DNA from 2 places in the Bradyrhizobium sp. MI1.10 genome. Region 1 is predicted to be linked to the other one. Evidence: predicted binding sites of a transcription regulator. Region 1 holds the regulator's gene; the other holds the start of a gene.
What was found. The regulator HrcA, encoded in region 1, represses chaperone genes, less so after heat shock. The targets are predictions, from matches to a motif close to GTTAGCACTCNCNNNNNGNGAGTGCTAAC.
Positions count from the first base shown of each region.

Region 1 (3,204 bases):
CGCGCAAGGCGGGCTTCGAGGTCTATGTGGTGGAAGACGCCTGCCGCGGCATCGACAATCAGGGTTCGCTCGCAAAAGCCTGGGCCGACATGGCCAAGGCCGGCGTGAAGCGGATTCAGTCCGCAGATATCGCCGCGAGCGCGTAAGAGACGCAACCGAACTGCTAGACCCTCATCCTGAGGAGCGCGCTTCTTGGCGCGCGTCTCGAAGGATGAAGGCCCCCGCTGCAGCAGCTCGGCCTGCATGGTTCGAGACGGCGCTGACGCGCCTCCTCACCATGAGGATCGATCAGTTCGCAGCGCCGTTCGGCTCGTTGCTGTTGGCGGGCGCGGCCTTGGCGCCGCCCTTGGCGACACCGACCAAGGCGGGACGCAGCACGCGCTCGCCGATGGTGTAGCCGGCCTGCATGACCTGCACGACGGTGCCCGCGGGTACCGACGCATCGGGCACCTCGAACATCGCCTGCTGGAAGTTCGGGTCGAACTTCTGGCCCAAGGGATCGAACTTCTTCACGCCGTGTTTTTCCAGCGCGCTCAGTAGCGAGCGCTCGGTCAGTTCGACGCCCTCGATCAGCGAGGCGAGGCCTGCATCGGCCGCCGCACGGGCTTCGGCCGGAACGGCATCGAGCGCGCGCTGGAGGTTGTCGGCGATGTCGAGCACGTCGCGGGCAAAGCCCGTGACGCCGTAGAGCTTGGAGTCAGCGACCTCCTTGGCGGTGCGCTTGCGCAGATTCTCCATCTCGGCCAGCGTCCGCAGCATGCGGTCGCGCGCCTCGGCGGCTTCCTTCTGCAGGAGCTCGACCGAGCCCGGCTCGGGATCGTCGGGCATGATGTAGGGTTTTGACACCACGGGCTCGCCGGCCGCAGCACTCGTGTCTTCGGGTTGCCGGTCTCGATCGGTCATCGGCTCTCTTTTCGCATTCGTCTCAGGGGGTTTCTGGCCCGCATATCGTGCTTCGGACGCCGAAAATCAAGCGCCCGTGATCGGGAGAGACGCAGGTCAGCCCCCCAGGAGCCGGCTGACGATGCGGGCAGCATAGTCCACGGTCGGGATCACACGGGCATAATTCAGCCGCGTCGGCCCGATCACGCCCAAAACGCCGACGATATGGCCGGCGGCATCCCGATAGGGCGAGATGATGGTGGACGAGCCCGACAGCGAGAACAGCTTGTTCTCACTGCCGATAAAGATCCGCACGCCTTCCGCAGTCTCGGCCCGCCCGAGCAGGTCGATGACCCCGCGCTTGGTCTCGAGATCGTCGAACAGCAGGCGAACGCGCTCGAGATCCTCCAGCGCATGCAAATCCTCGAGCAGATTGGCGTGGCCGCGGACGATGAGCTGGCGGTCCTCGTTCTCGCCGCCGGACCAGCTGGCGATGCCGGCCGAGATCACCTTGTGCGTCAGCTGATCGAGCTCGGTGCGCGCCTCTCCGAGCGCGGTTTCGAGCTCCAGCCGGGCCTCGGCCAGGGTCCGGCCCCGGATACGGGCATTGAGGAAGTTCCCGGCTTCGGTCAACGCCGAGGATGGAACCCCCGGTGGCAGCGTCAACACGCGGTTTTCGACCTGCCCGTCCTCGCCGACCAGGATCACCAATGCCTTTTCCGGTTCCAAGCGGACGAATTCGATATGTTTCAGCCGCGCATTGGATTTCGGCGTCAGCACGACGGCGGCTGCGCGGGTCAGGCCGGAGAGCCGCGTCAATGCCTCTTCGAGCGCAGCCTCCACCGATTGCGCGTGGCCGACGGAGGTCAACTGGCTCTGAATCGCCTGCCGTTCGCTGTCATTGAGATCGCCGACCTGCATCAGGGCATCGACGAAGAACCGCAGGCCGAGTTCCGTCGGCAACCGGCCGGCGGAGGTGTGCGGGGCGTAGATCAAGCCGAGCTGTTCCAGGTCGGCCATGACGTTGCGGACCGACGCGGGCGACAGCGGCATGGCGATCAGGCGCGAAATATTGCGTGAGCCCACCGGCTCCCCGGTCGCGAGATAGCTTTCGACGATTTGACGAAAGATGTCGCGAGAACGCTCGTTGAGCTGGGCGAGGCCCGCGCGCGGCGCGATCAGATGGATCGGATCGTGATGGGCCACAGACCGTAACTCCTCTCAGATACAGCTAATTTGTCTATCCCTGGGGCTTCTGACAAGCGTGGCGTTCGCGGATTGAAAATCCGGGGTGAATAAGGCCTCGATCTTCCCCCTTGCCGCCCACCCTCACCCAACCTACAAGCACCGCCAACAGCCCTTTTCCGAGAGTTTTGGAGGATTTCCCATGCGGCCAAGCCGCCGTGCGCCCGACGAATTGCGCCCCGTGACGCTGGAGCGCGGCGTGGTCAAATATGCGGAAGGCTCGTGCCTGGTGAAATTCGGCGACACCCACGTGCTGGTCACCGCCACGCTGGAAGACCGCCTGCCGCCATGGCTCAAGGGCCAGGGCCGCGGCTGGGTCACCGCCGAATACGGCATGCTGCCGCGCGCGACCTCGGAACGCACCCGCCGCGAGGCCTCCGCCGGAAAGCAGAGCGGCCGCACCGTCGAAATTCAGCGCCTGATCGGCCGCTCGCTTCGCACCATCATCAATCTCGAAGCACTCGGTGAGCGCCAGATCACGGTCGATTGCGACGTCCTCCAGGCCGACGGCGGCACCCGCACGGCCTCGATCACCGGTGCCTGGGTCGCGCTCGCCGATTGCGTCAGCTGGATGAAGGCGCGCAACATGGTCAAGGCCAACGTGTTGCGCGACAACGTCGCCGCGATCTCCTGCGGCATCTACAAGGGCACGCCCGTGCTCGACCTCGACTATGCCGAGGACTCCGAAGCCGATACCGACGCCAATTTCGTCATGACGGGCGATGGCCGCATCATCGAAGTCCAGGGCACCGCGGAACGCGAGCCGTTCACGGAAGCCGAGTTCCTGGCGTTGATGGCGCTTGCGCGCAAGGGCGTCGCGCGTCTCGTGGACTTGCAGAAACTGGCGGTAGCGTAGTCAATAGGCCGATGCATCGCCGAATCACCGGAAAGCTGGTCATCGCGACCCATAATCCCGGCAAGCTCGCCGAGATGAAGGAGCTGCTCGCGCCTTACGGCATCGATGCGGTGTCGGCCGGCGAGCTCGGCCTTGCCGAGCCGGACGAGACCGGAAACGATTTCCGCAGCAACGCCGCGATCAAGGCAATCGCGGCAGCGCAGGCGACGAAGCTTCCGTCT
Region 1 is NZ_JBVVPN010000001.1:362,734-365,937, reverse strand. It holds gene pncA (bifunctional nicotinamidase/pyrazinamidase) at 1-146, shown strand, start outside; gene grpE (nucleotide exchange factor GrpE) at 289-903, opposite strand; gene hrcA (heat-inducible transcriptional repressor HrcA) at 1,000-2,088, opposite strand; gene rph (ribonuclease PH) at 2,270-2,983, shown strand; gene rdgB (RdgB/HAM1 family non-canonical purine NTP pyrophosphatase) at 2,995-3,204, shown strand, end outside.

Region 2 (3,204 bases), on a different contig from region 1:
CGACTCGGCGACCATGGCCTCGGTGGTCACCAGCAGGCCGGCGATCGAGGCGGCGTCCTGGAGCGCGGTGCGCACCACCTTGGCGGGGTCGATGATGCCCTTCTCGACCATGTCGACATACTCCTCGGTCTGGGCGTCGAAGCCGAAGGTCTCGGACTTGTTCTCCAGGATCTTGCCGACGACGATCGAGCCTTCCACGCCCGCGTTCTCGGAGATCTGGCGGATCGGGGCTTCCAGCGCCTTCAGCACGATGTTGATGCCGGCCTGGACGTCGGCATTGGCATTGGTCAGACGGCCGACCGCCTTCTTGGCGCGGAGCAGCGCGACGCCGCCGCCGGGGACGATGCCTTCCTGCACCGCGGCGCGGGTGGCGTTGAGCGCATCCTCGACGCGGTCCTTCTTCTCCTTGACCTCGATCTCGGTGGCGCCGCCGACGCGGATCACCGCGACGCCGCCTGCGAGCTTGGCGAGACGCTCCTGGAGCTTCTCACGGTCGTAATCCGAGGTGGTCTCCTCGATCTGGGCCTTGATCTGGCCGACGCGGGCCTCGATTTCCGGCTTCTTACCGGCGCCCTTGACGATCGTGGTGTTCTCCTTGTCGATCACCACCTTGCCCGCGCGCCCAAGCATCTTCACCGTAACGTTCTCGAGCTTCATGCCGAGGTCTTCGGAGATCAGCTGGCCGCCGGTGAGGATCGCGAGGTCCTCGAGCATGGCCTTGCGGCGGTCGCCGAAGCCCGGCGCCTTGACGGCGGCGACCTTCAGGCCGCCACGGAGGCGGTTGACGACCAGAGTGGCCAGCGCCTCGCCCTCGACGTCCTCGGCGATGATGACGAGCGGCTTGCCCGACTGCACCACGGCTTCCAGCACCGGCAGCATGGCCTGCAGGCCGGACAGCTTCTTCTCGTGCAGGAGGATGTAGGCGTCCTCGAGCTCGGCGGTCATCTTCTCGGGGTTGGTCACGAAGTAGGGGCTGAGATAGCCGCGGTCGAACTTCATGCCCTCGACGATGTCCACCTCGGTGTCGAGCGACTTGTTCTCCTCGACGGTGATGACGCCCTCGTTGCCGACCTTCTGCATCGCCTGCGCGATCATCTTGCCGATGGCAGCATCGCCGTTGGCCGAGATGGTGCCGACCTGGGCGACCTCGGAAGAGGCGGCGACCGGCTTGGCGCGCTTCTCGATGTCCTTGACGACGGCTGCGACCGCGATGTCGATGCCGCGCTTGAGGTCCATCGGGTTCATGCCGGCGGCAACCGACTTGGCGCCTTCGCGCACGATGGACTGGGCCAGCACGGTCGCGGTGGTGGTGCCGTCGCCGGCGAGGTCGTTGGTCTTGGAGGCGACCTCACGCACCATCTGGGCGCCCATGTTCTCGAACTTGTCCTCGAGCTCGATCTCCTTGGCGACGGTGACGCCGTCCTTGGTGATGCGGGGCGCGCCGAACGACTTCTCGATGAGCACGTTGCGGCCTTTCGGGCCGAGCGTCACCTTGACGGCGTTGGCGAGAATGTCGACGCCGCGCAGCATGCGATCGCGCGCGTCTCCGGAAAACTTGACGTCTTTGGCAGCCATGGTCTGCAATTCCTCTTCTTTTTTCGTGATGTGTCTTGTTTGTTGGGCCGCCTCATTCCGGGGTCCGCGATCGAACCCGGCGGAATGATGCATGCCCGGATCGAGTGACCCGGGCATGCATTCAGCGGCCGTTCAGGCGTCTGGCCTTAGGCCATCACGCCCATGATGTCCGACTCCTTCATGATCAGGAGCTCATCGTTGTCGATCTTGACCTCGGTGCCCGACCACTTGCCAAACAGCACACGGTCGCCGACCTTGAGGTCGATCGGGATCAGCTTGCCGGCCTCGTCGCGGCCACCGGGGCCGACGGCGACGACTTCGCCCTGGGACGGCTTTTCCTTGGCCGTGTCCGGAATGATGATGCCGCCCTTGGTCTTTGACTCGGCGTCGATACGTTTGACCACGACACGGTCATGCAGCGGACGAAATTTGGATTTAGTCATGACGTTTCCCTTTGGAGGCTCGCTTCGGAAGGAGTGAAAGTGGGCGGGCGGCGCTTCCGTCTACCCTTCCCGAGGATCGATCGGCGCGCGTTAGCAATCCATCTTTCAGAGTGCTAATGGTGCGTCCGGGAATATGGCTTGGCCGCGATCCTGTCAAGCAAAGGTGGTTAAGCGATTGGTGAGACGGATATAGGATGGTGACATTGGAAACTTGTTCGGGGCGCCGGCGTATTAAAGGACGTCATTGCTCCGGCAGCGGTTTTGCGCTTGGCTGCGGAAGGGGTGCGGCCATGGTTTTGTCCGGGGGAATGCCATGATCAGTTCAGCTCACGCGCGCACGGTCGCCAATCTGGCGGCGGCTTCTTGCCTGGCGCTGCTGCTTGGCGCCTGCGGCGGCGGCATGAGCCTGCCGTCCTTTTCTTCGTCCTCACCGCCCCCCGAGGCCGAGCCCGGCACCGGTCCGGAAATGCCCGCGTCGATCCGCGCCGACGAGATCGTTGGGCGCTGGGGCCTCGCCTCGTTCCAGAACCCGGCCGACCGCGCCCGCACCGAGGCTGCCGCCCGGGCCCAATGCAAAAATCCTTACGTGATCACCGCCGGCTCCTCCGGCGGCGTGATCATGCATCTGGCGGACCAGGCAACACCGCAGGAGCTGCGGCTGAAGGGGTCGCCCAGCGGCAAGAATTATATCGGGCCGGCGGGTCCGACGCCCGGCGAGCAGGACCGCGAGATCGTCTCCTTCGACGGTCGCGTCCTCATCACCCGCTTCATCGACAAGGACGCCGCCACCCGCTACGGCAACATGGTCTACGTCCGCTGCGCGCCGAGGGCGTGATCGCGGCGCCGGCCTAGCCACTCGTCATTGCGAGAAGCGAAGCGACGAAGCAGTCCAGGCTGTCTCCGCGGACACAATCTGGATTGCTTCGCTTCGCTCGCAATGACGTCCAAAACAAAAAAACGCCGGCTCTCGCCGGCGTTTTGTTTTCCGTAGCGTCGCGTCCACTCAGTCGAACAGCGCGTCGATGTCGTCCTGCGAGGCGTGGCCGACGTCGCCGGCGAGCTTCGGGCCGTTGAGAAGCTTGTCGTCGTCGCTGCGGGTGTCGACCTGCGGCACGACGTGGGACTTGATCGCGTCGACACCGCCCCAGATTTCCATCATGGAATTGATGTGCTGCTCGATGAACTT
Region 2 is NZ_JBVVPN010000021.1:34,919-38,122, reverse strand. It holds gene groL (chaperonin GroEL) at 1-1,575, opposite strand, end outside; gene AC0L3K_RS22370 (co-chaperone GroES) at 1,722-2,018, opposite strand; gene AC0L3K_RS22365 (hypothetical protein) at 2,332-2,853, shown strand; gene AC0L3K_RS22360 (protein phosphatase CheZ) at 3,022-3,204, opposite strand, start outside.
Region 2: AC0L3K_RS22370 (co-chaperone GroES) is a predicted target of HrcA. The motif match lies at 2,108-2,136, and genes of this name have one in related genera.